DNA from 2 places in the Undibacterium sp. GrIS 1.2 genome. Region 1 is predicted to be linked to the other one. Evidence: predicted binding sites of a transcription regulator. Region 1 holds the regulator's gene; the other holds the start of a gene.

Region 1 (5,699 bases):
TCAAGAATTATGCGCTGAGTTGAAGGTCGAAGCAGAGCATTGCGGCTTTATCGGTGATGATGTAATTGACTTGCCGGTATTATCGCGGGTTGGTTTTGCCGCCAGCGTACCGAATGGACATGCCGAGGTACGTTGCCGTGTTGATTACATCACGCAGGTGAGTGGTGGCAATGGTGCGGTACGCGAAGTTTGTGATTTTATTTTGCGGGCGCAAGGTAAATACGACCAGGCCTTAGCGCCTTTTCTACTATGAAGTATATTTTTTCTGCAGATCGTTTCCGCGTCTGGGTAGGCATTATTATGCTCGGCGTAATTGCGATGGGTAGCTTTTGGGTGCTGCAAGTTTTACGCAAAAGTGATGAAGAAGGAAATATGCGCAGTGCTGCTCGTACCGATCCTGATTACTATGTGGAAAATTTTAATTTCATCCGTTTGTCGAACAAAGGACAGGCGAATTTTCATGTCACCGGTAGCCGGCTCACTCATAACCCGCAATATGATAATTTTGAAATTACACAACCCCGTATTAATAGTTTTGATAAAGATAAAACTCCTGTAACAGTACGTGCTGATCGCGGACTGGTAGAGCAAAAAACTGCACAACTTAGCGAGCAAGCTAAAGCACAAGTTGAGATTAATACCCAAAGTGACGAGATTCATCTGTATGACAATGTTCAGGTAGTAAGGCCTGAGAGTGATACTACAAAATACATGCAGTTAAATACCGATTATCTATTGTTGTTACCCGATCTGAATACGATGAAAACAGATCATCCCGTGACCTTGTATTCACAAAATTCAGAAACACATGCAGTTGGAATGACGGCGAATAATGAGACACAAGAGACTCAGTTACTAAGTCAGGTTCACATGCATTTTACTAAGCCAGGTGCGAAGTCAGGCACGAAGCAAAAAACATCTAATTAATCAAAATGGAGAGCAAGTAATGAGCTTCCACAATAAACAATCCAAGCATCTGATCGGCGGCTTTTTATGTGCTGTCAGTGCAGTAGTTTTACATTCGGCGGCATTTGCTGAAAAAGCGGATGCCGATAAGCCGACAGAAATTACCGCAGATCATTCTATTTCCGAAGGGAAGAAAAACGTATCTACCATCACGGGGAATGTCGTTTTGACCCGAGGTACCTTGTTAGTCAAAGCCGAGCGCGCTGTCGTGACAACCGCACAAGATGGAACGCAGAGTGCTGTTCTCTATGCTGTTGCGGGCGGCAAAGTATTTTTCCGTCAAAAGCGTGACGGCGGTCCAGACTTATGGGTAGAAGGTGTAGCAGACCGGGTCGAATATGACACCAGGACAGAATTAGTAAAATTTATTTCTAAGGCTGACGTGAAATATCTTGAAGGTAAAACCGTCACACAGGAACAGCAGGGCGACTTTTTATCCTACGACAGTCTTAGCGATGTATTCGTGGCGACTAATAATACGTCTGGAAAATCTGTTGACGGTGGCGGACGTGTGACGTTAATTTTGGCTCCAAAATCCGACAAAAAAGTCAAAGAATAAGATGAGTACATTATTAGTTAAGGGTTTGCAAAAGCGCTATGGCGCGCGGCAAGTCGTCCGTGACGTGTCGTTGGAAGTAAAGAGCGGTGAAGTGGTCGGTTTGCTAGGTCCGAACGGCGCTGGCAAGACTACATCGTTTTATATGATTGTTGGACTGGTACCCTCTGATGCCGGTGAGATCAATATTGATGGTGTTGATATCTCGCGCTTACCCATACACAAACGTGCAACCTTGGGCTTATCTTATTTGCCGCAAGAGGCCTCGGTATTTCGTAAGCTGTCTGTAGAAGACAATATCCGTGCAGTTCTTGAATTACAAAAAGATGAAAACGATCAATTTCTGAGTAAAAAGAAAATTGAAAAACGTTTAGACACCTTGCTGGCCGAATTGCAGATTGACGGCATTCGTGAAAATCAGGCTTTATCCTTGTCGGGTGGTGAACGTCGCAGGGTAGAGATCGCCAGAGCATTGGCAACCAATCCTCGTTTCGTGTTGTTGGATGAGCCTTTTGCAGGCGTCGATCCGATTGCCGTCATTGAGATCCAACGGATTGTGCGCTTCCTTAAAAACCGGGGTATCGGCGTTCTGATCACAGATCACAATGTACGCGAAACTCTTGGCATTTGTGACCATGCCTACATCATTAATCAGGGCGCTGTGTTGGCGACTGGTAAGCCAGACGATATCATTAAAGACGAATCGGTTCGCCGAGTTTATCTGGGAGAGCATTTCCGCATGTAGCGGGAAGCCATACGATGATGAAGCAAAGCCTGCAACTCCGCACGTCCCAGCATTTGGCCTTAACGCCCCAATTGCAGCAATCGATACGTTTGCTGCAATTGTCCACGCTGGAGCTACATCAAGAGTTAGAAAATCTACTTTCCGACAATCCCATGTTGGAGCGGGTAGATGATCCTATGGATAATGCAGTGCGCTTGCTGGCCGACGGCGCCATCAGTGCGACTACGAATAATTCTGAAACTGAATTCGCCGCGCCAGAAATGAATGGCGATGCAGCTACTGCAAGTGCCAGTACTGAAAATGCCGAGCTTAGCGAAGTCGCTGCCTCTGCCGATAGCACCAGCGCGAATGAAGAAGAGTGGAGCTTTGATGATGTTCCTCAAGGCAGCAAATCGTCAGAAGAAGATGACGGACGTCCGCAGTTAGAAGCAGCACAAACTAGCCTCAGAGATCACTTGTTGGAGCAGATGCGATTGAACATTCGCGAGCCCCGTGATCGTGCTCTGATTGAGCTGATGATTGATGCCTTGGATACCAATGGCTATTTGATGGAAACGCTTGAAGAAATTCATGCCAGCTTGCCATTGGAATTATGTGTTGAGCCGGAAGAATTATCCTTTGCGCTGAACATGTTGCAGAACTTTGACCCTAGCGGTGTCGGTGCCAGAAATGTATCCGAATGTCTGGCCTTGCAGATTAAACGTTTTCCTAAAATTCCTTTTGTGACGCGTCGGCTGGCGCAAAAAATTGTTGAGAGCCACATCACTTTATTCGCTCAAAGAGATTTTAATAAGTTGAAGAAAATCCTTAATTGTGATGACGAGGATTTACGCGAAGCGCAAGTGGTTATTCGTCAATGTAACCCCAAACCGGGTGCTGAATTTGCCGTGGCGGCTTCAGATTATGTCGTGCCGGATGTGATAGTCAGAAAGACAGTGAACGGCTGGCAAGTATTACTCAATCAAGATGTGATGCCAAAGCTACGTGTTAATAGTATGTACGCCAGCATCATGAAGCAAAATCGGGGTGACGGTACGCTAGGTTCCCAATTGCAAGAGGCGCGCTGGCTAATCAAAAATATGCGGCAACGCTTTGATACGATTTTGCGGGTTTCACAAGCGATAGTTGAAAGACAACGTAATTTTTTCACGCACGGTGCCGTTGCAATGCGACCACTTGTGTTGCGCGAAATTGCTGATACACTGGGTTTACACGAGAGCACTATTTCTCGTGTAACGACGCAAAAATACATGCTGACCCCGCATGGTATGTTTGAGTTGAAATATTTCTTCGGTAGCCATGTCGCGACGGAAGCAGGGGGGGAAGCATCATCCACCGCGATACGTGCACTCATCAAGCAGTTGATAGGAGCAGAAGACCAGAAAATCCCACTCTCTGACAGCAAGATTGCAGACATGCTGGGAGAACAAGGCATGGTAATTGCGCGACGCACAGTCGCCAAATATCGCGAGGCCTTGAAAATCCCGCCAGTAAGCCTGCGCAAATCTTTGTAACTTGTTCTTGAAATATCCTCGTGTGTTGCTATATATAATTTAGCTCAATAAATAATTTAAGTATTAGTCTGCCAATTCATCGTCTGATTAAATTTACATTAATTGAGTTAAGACAAAATGTTTGTAACAAGTAAGATTACCAAGGAGCGTAGTATGAATCTCACCATCAGTGGACATCACCTCGAAGTAACTCCTGCAATTCGTGAACATGTGCAAAATAAGCTTGAACGTATCAGGCGGCATTTCGATCAAGTAATTGATATCGCCGTCATCCTGACCGTGGACAAGCTCAAAGAAAAGGAAAAACGCCATAAAGCAGACATTAATCTGCACATCAGTGGCAAAGATATTCATGTTGAAAGCCTGGCACAAGATCTCTACGCCGCCATCGACACTCTCATCGACAAACTGGACCGACAAGTCATTAAACATAAAGACAAAATCCAAAATCATCAACATGACGCGATCAAACACATACCCGATCCGACGCCAGTGTAAGCAGATGACTTAGTCGCTTTTTCGATTAGAAAATAGCAAAAAAGGACGCAATCCGGCGTCCTTTTTTTGTTTACGTAACACTTGATTTTTTTGCGAAGATTATGCGCTGATATAAATATACTCCCATATTATTTTTATAAATATGGCTTATTGTCCAGTAATTACATGGACAACTAAAATATACCTGGGGAGAGTATTTATATTGGGTACTGGAGAAATAAGCGACACTCGTAGCTATTCATTTCTTTAAGCCGCACAGATTAGCTTGTACGCATTTAAATTTAACCTCAATACCCTAAAGTTTTTCCGTCGGGATTGCGCGGATCTGAATAACCATCAAATCCCTGATTGCTCATTTGTATCGTTTGTGTGCGCCCCATAGTCGGTGACAATCTCAGATGCTGACCTTTTTGCTCCAGTATGTTTAAGGTATCGATAGTGATCCCTTTTTCTACGCGCAATTGATCTGGCATCCATTGATGATGAATGCGAGGCGCAATGCTGGCTTCGGCAATATTCATATCATGGTCAATCACATTCATAATAATTTGCAAACTGGTGGTGATAATCCGGCTACCCCCCGGGCTGCCTGTGGTCAGAAATGGTCGTCCGTCTTTTAAAATAATTGTCGGTGACATTGAGCTGAGCGGGCGCTTGTATGCCGCAATCGCATTGGCATCGCCACCAAGTAATCCAAACGCGTTGGGAGCACCCGCTTTTACGGAGAAATCATCCATTTCATTATTTAAGGTAATGCCGGTGCCGCTAGCAACGATGCCGCTACCAAAATTCAGATTCAGCGTGTAGGTAGTTGCGACGACGTTACCATACTGATCTGCTGTAGCAAAATGGGTAGTTTGATCACTTTCGTAAGGCGCTAGTTTACCGGGCTTGATTTGATCGGACGGCGTTGCATGTTCTGGATTAATTTTCTTTGATAACTCATCAGCATAGGCGCGTGATGTCAGTGCTTTAATCGGTACTTTGACAAAATCGGGATCGCCCAAATATTCAGAACGATCGGCATAAGCGAGCTTCATGGTCTCCGCCATCAGGTGTAAGTTTTGTGCGCTATTACTGCCTTGTTCTTTAATCGGAAAGTGTTCAAGAATATGCAACATTTGTACGATGTGTACGCCGCCTGAGCTGGGTGGCGGCATGGCCACGATTTCATAGCCGCGATAACTACCTTTGACGGGTTCGCGCTCGACGACCTTATAATTTTTCATATCTTCTGCGCTGATGATGCCTTCATGCTGCGCCATTTCTGCAACAATTTTCTTTGCGATGGCGCCTTGATAAAAAGCACTCGCGCCTTCTTTTGCAATCAACTTGAGGGATGCAGCCAGATCTTTTTGGATTAATTTTTCACCTGCGACCAGAGGTTTGCCATTTTTAAAAAAGATCGCTTTGCTCGACT
Region 2 (5,699 bases), on a different contig from region 1:
ATACATCTACTTGAATTTGCAGGCGTGTTCTCGCCAGTTCTGGTGGGCTATCAATACTATTTAAAATCTCTAATTGCAAAATACTTTGTGCTGCCGAGTCCGCATTTTTTTGCAGCAGATTAGCATAGGAGGCGTCACTATTTTGTACTGCCTGACTAATCGCCGCAAACCGCTTATCTAATTCTGAATCTAATTTACCTGGTAACTTAGTTGATGGCTTTGCTGTCAGTGTTGCCTGAGATGATAATTGCTGCCATTCCGCCGAGAGTTGTGACATCAGCGTTTGTGCCTTACTCGTATCCTCTACAAAAGCTGCCTCTAGCTGCTGACACAAACGAAGCTTCGCTTGTAGCAGCTTTTTACCAGCCTGACTTTTTTCATCATGTGCTTGTTGTAAAAGTCGTTTTAATTGCGCGACGGCGTTCTCATAACGGCGATCAATTTCATTCTCTTCACCACGCGGCACATACCCGATTGAGCGCCAGGTATTTGCCGCCTCTTGCAATAATTGTTTGATTGCTGATTCGGACAAAGCGTCTGCCGACGGCGCTCGCTCTAAGCTCGTACACAAAGTTTGTTTGGCTTGCAGGTTAGCCTTGCGTTCCGCATCTGCGCTATCAGACACCGCTTTGCGTTGCGCAAACAAGCCGTCGCAGGCTGCGCGGAATTTCTCCCACAATGCTTGCTCATCTTTACGACGCAAAGGCAGAGCTTGCGCCTGCTCTTGCCAGCGCGCTTGTAAGGCACGCAACTGATCAACCGAGTCACGCTGCTGCGGATCGAGGGCGGCGACTTGCGCAATTAATTGCTCACGCGACGCGACCTCTGCTTTTCTTTGCTGCTCTAAGGGCTGTGATAAGGACTGATAAATTGCATAAAATTGTCCATCAACCCGGGCTTTATTTTTACGATCAACCGCAGATAATGTTTGCCAGGTTTGCTTCATCTGCATCGCAGTTTGTGAGATGACTTTCCAATCTGGTGCTGTCTGTATTGTCTGCAATAAGGCATCAGCAGTAATGCGCCACTCGCTTAGTTGTAGTTCAGCCTTTTCCAAATTAACTTTGCGCTCTTCTGCTAATTGCTGAAAATAAGCAGCAGCCGGTGCATAGGCCAGATTGCAGGCGGTATCAAAGCGATCCCAGATTTCTCTAGCCGCACCGCCAGTGCTAGCTTCTAAAGACTTCCAGCGCTCACGCAAGCCGCTTACTTTTTTTGCCAGATTATCAGGTTCCAATTCTTTTGATGGCAATTCTTCTGCCGCTTTGATCAGTTCATCGCGGGAGATACTGCCACCCCATTTGGCCCATGACAGTAATCGCCCAAGCTCGCTCTGGACTTTGAATAAACGTTCTTTTTGCTCTGCATTTAAGCCAGTGTGTTTGAGATCAACACCACGCAATACCTCACGCTCCAGTTTTTGCGCCAGCAACGCACTACCCTGCTCCAAGGCTGCCTCCATATCTTGGATCGCCGCCAAAATTTGCTCTGTGCTGACCTGTACCAGCTTGACTGGTTTAGCCTTTGATGAAGGCGTCGTAATTTGCGCAGGCTTTTCCGTCGATGTTGGATCAGTATGCATTGCATTAGCAGGCGCTACATCTACGCTGTCTGAAGTTTCAGCAGCGACAAATTCTGTGCTTGATTCAATCGTCGTAGCTACAGGTGCTGACACTGGTGCTGATATGTAGGTTTTAGCATCGGCTATTTTTTGCTTTTGTAGTTGCGCCCATTGTTCACGTGCGGCCTGCATTTTATGCGTGAAATCTGCCAGCAAATTTTTAGGTAAAGCCACAGCTTCTGCCTGTTGCAAGCATAAATCAAAGGCTTGCTGCCATATATCCAACTGAGCGCCATGGGCGTCGTCAGCAATCCCTTGGGATATGGTCAAATGCTGTACCAGATCCAGCACCTGTCTTTGCAGCGCCGTCTGTGCCTGCAAGCGTGTTTGCAATATCGTGTAGTGGGCATCAAATTCTGCTTTTAAAGCATCGGGAAAATGTTTGAGGCCTGCCACCAACTTATCCAGATCAGCAATTTGCTGCGGATTTAAGCTAGCTTGTAAACCCAACTGCTGCGCTTGATTGATACAGCGCAAAGCCAGTTGTTGCTGTTGATCTGCTTGCGCCAGCACATCCAAACGTGCCTGCATCAGTTTGGCAACACGCTTATCTGTGTTGCGCATTGCGCTCAGTACTTTTTGCAGCGCGGCTGCGCTGTGTACATGATTAGCCGCTTTAAAACGACCGTCAGCAAAATCACAAGATAATAACAAGCTAACGATTGCGTCTTCTGCACCGGGATTGCTTGCCAGACTCTCTAACTTAGCCAAGGCAGCGGCACGCGCCTGGGCAATTTGTTGCTGTTGATCTGCTTTGGCAACGCTCGCCAGGCTGGCAGCGTTAGCGGCGGCTAAATTGCTATTGGCAGAGGAAGATGTTGCTTTAGGTTTGCGCTTAAAAAGGAAATCGAACATGAGTGTTTGGATTGGTAGGTGGGCAAAAACTGCATGATAGCAAGATTCGGCCGAATTCGGCTGGATTCGACTTGGGGGCATGGGGTTCGGCTAGATGAAGCACTCACCCTGTCAATTCAGTATTTTCAGCAATTAAGCTTGCACCAACATCTGTCAGTTGTTGTAGATATTCTCACTACGCACGAAAGAAGGGATTTAAACCATTTCTCTGCACATATTTGTAGCAAACAAATCTAGGCTTTTGGTCTATATGGGGTTGAGTAGCTAGTAGTGAACGTAGCGCACAAGCTGGCACATAAACTGCTATTTATTTTTATTGCGTACAAATAATTCCTACTTTTAGGAAGTCCGTCACAGTGATATTGCTACGTGAAAATGGCAAAGTAATTATCGCAGCAAGTATTTGCAATGTCGTGGCTCAGTACGATGATGGTTTGCTGCGATTGTCTCTCAACCAAATAGGAATTACTCACACACTTATACATACCCAAATAAATTAGTCATCAGGCTCTCAACTACGCTCATTACTACACGTCTATTACTTCAACACCAAGGAGAAATTATGTCACGTCGTACCGTACTAAAAGCGACCGCACTCGGCGCTATGGCTTTGACTGCATCAACCTGGATGGCACAGGCATTGGCAGCAGATACGATTAAAGTCGGAATTTTACATTCGCTGTCGGGCACGATGGCAATTTCCGAGACTTCCCTCAAAGACGTGGCATTAATGACGATTGATGAGATCAATGCCAAAGGTGGCGTAATGGGTAAAAAGCTGGAGCCGGTGATCGTCGATCCCGCCTCCAATTGGCCCTTGTTTGCAGAGAAAGCGCGGCAACTGATTTCACAAGATAAGGTGTCGGTCGTGTTTGGTTGCTGGACATCGGTATCCCGTAAATCTGTCTTGCCGGTATTTAAAGAACTTAATAGCCTGCTGTTCTACCCTGTGCAGTACGAGGGTGAAGAGCTAGAGAAAAACGTGTTTTACACTGGTGCCGCCCCAAATCAACAAGCGATACCAGCGGTGGAATATCTGATGTCAAAAGAAGGCGGCGGAGCCAAGCGCTTTGTTCTGCTCGGCACTGACTATGTTTATCCACGCACTACCAACAAAATCTTACGGTCCTTTTTGCACAGCAAGGGCGTGAAGGATACTGATATTGACGAGGCCTACACCCCGTTTGGTCATTCTGATTATCAGACGATTGTTGCCAATATCAAGAAATTCTCCGCTGGTGGCAAAACTGCCGTCATCTCCACGATCAATGGCGACTCCAACGTACCGTTTTATAAAGAATTGGGTAATGCAGGTCTGAAAGCGACCGACGTCCCTGTCGTCGCCTTCTCAGTCGGCGAGGAAGAACTACGCGGTGTTGATACCAAGCCCTTAGTCGGCCATCTGGCAGCTTGGAATTATTTTGAGTCGGTAAAAAATCCGGTCAACACCGAGTTCATTAAAAAATGGAAAGACTACGCGGTCGCCAAAAAATTACCGAATGCAGCTACCGCTGTGACTAACGATCCGATGGAAGCGACGTATGTCGGTATCTATATGTGGAAGCAAGCAGTAGAAAAAGCCAAATCTACTGATACCGACAAAGTAATTGCAGCAATGGGCGGACAAACCTTTAAAGCACCGTCTGGCTTTGTCTTAAGCATGGATGCAACCAATCATCATTTACATAAGCCAGTAATGATCGGTGAGATCAAAGCGGATGGCCAGTTCAATGTCGTTTATAAAACGAAAGAAACTATTCGCGCACAACCTTGGAGTCCGTACATCCCTGGTAATGAGGCAAAGCAAAAAATGTAATAGCGCGATAGTGATAGCGGGGCTTCAAAAAAACTATCTGCTTGTCCGTCGCTCCTGCTAGCTAGGCAGAAGTCCAGAGACGTGTTGTCATCCACATACGTCTCTGGATTCCTACTAAAAGCACGCAGGAATGACGCGCATCGTATTAGGTCGTATTAAGTCGTATTTAATTATTTTGTGGGCTCTTAATTAACTGGTTTTTAGAAATTTCTAATTTTCAACGTCCAATGATTTGGCGGTCTCCAGACCATAATTGGCCTGGAAGCCGCAGAAATAATGGACATCCTTTTTGTACTTTTGTACCTTCATCTCTGTAAGGTAAGTCTGGCAGTACTCAAAATCGACCTCAAAATATCCTATGAAAATATTCCAATTCAGTATTTTGACTGTCCTGTTTTGCATGAGTTGCGCCGCGCAAGCTGCGATTGATGCCAAACTTTTACAAGGCTTAAACAGCGATGATCCCGATACCCGTATCGCCGCAGTCACCGAGATAGCAGCACTGGCAAATGACGATAGCAGCAAAGTTTTAAATGCACTCAAAAGCGAATCGCTATACACCACAACAGACGGCGCAGTTTTGATCGTCGATGGCGACAATGCCTACAATCCCGCCACCGGAAAATCCAGTAAATTACCCGACGGTAGCGATGCGATCAGTATCAATAATCGTCTGCGTGGTGCTATCGACAATGCCCTCTCCGGCCTGAAGTTATTTTCTGCAGACAAATCTGTACGCCTGGCAGCAGCCACTAGCTTGCAAACCGATGCCAGCTTGGAACAGCTACCGCTCATCAGCAAAGCCTATGCAAAAGAATCCGATCCCGAGGTGAAATCGCTTTTACAACTGGTGATTGCCACCGCTAACCTGCAATCACCCGGTGCAGCGCAACGTAAAGCCGCTGTCACTTCCTTAGTCGGCAGCAGTAATGCCAAGCTCAAACCTTTGCTGCAAAAAATGCTGGATAAAAATCCCAACGGTAGTTTTATTGAAGCAGATGCCAGCATCCGGACAGAGGTCAGCGCGACCTTAAAAGCCATTGATTCCCGGCTGGCACGTACCGAGTTCATTGGTAATTTATTCTATGGTGTGTCCCTAGGTAGCGTCTTACTACTCACCGCGCTGGGCCTTGCGATTACCTTTGGTTTGATGGGCATCATCAATATGGCGCATGGCGAGTTATTGATGATCGGTGCTTACACTACCTATGTCGTGCAAATGCTATTCCGCAAATTCATCCCTGGTGCGCTGGACGCCTATTTGATCGTCGCGCTACCTGCCGCTTTTATTGTTGCTGGTGCGGTGGGGATTTTTTTAGAACGTACTGTCATTCGTTGGCTATACGGCCGACCGCTAGAAACCTTACTCTGTACCTGGGGTATTAGCCTGATGCTGATGCAAACGGT

What was found. The regulator sigma-54, encoded in region 1, starts transcription at its own class of promoters, with help from an activator protein. The targets are predictions, from matches to a motif close to TGGCANGNAANCTGCTTT.
Region 2: urtA (urea ABC transporter substrate-binding protein) is a predicted target of sigma-54. The motif match lies at 2,766-2,783, and genes of this name have one in related genera.

The regions. Positions count from the first base shown of each region.
Region 1 covers NZ_JBEONP010000005.1:61,639-67,337, reverse strand. Annotated here, with positions in the region: gene AAKU61_RS03410 (KdsC family phosphatase) at 1-253, shown strand, start outside; gene lptC (LPS export ABC transporter periplasmic protein LptC) at 250-927, shown strand; gene lptA (lipopolysaccharide transport periplasmic protein LptA) at 947-1,525, shown strand; gene lptB (LPS export ABC transporter ATP-binding protein) at 1,527-2,267, shown strand; gene AAKU61_RS03390 (RNA polymerase factor sigma-54) at 2,285-3,781, shown strand; gene hpf (ribosome hibernation-promoting factor, HPF/YfiA family) at 3,935-4,279, shown strand; gene ggt (gamma-glutamyltransferase) at 4,567-5,699, opposite strand, start outside.
Region 2 covers NZ_JBEONP010000014.1:61,761-67,459, reverse strand. Annotated here, with positions in the region: gene AAKU61_RS08250 (DUF349 domain-containing protein) at 1-2,476, opposite strand, end outside; gene urtA (urea ABC transporter substrate-binding protein) at 3,039-4,292, shown strand; gene urtB (urea ABC transporter permease subunit UrtB) at 4,651-5,699, shown strand, end outside.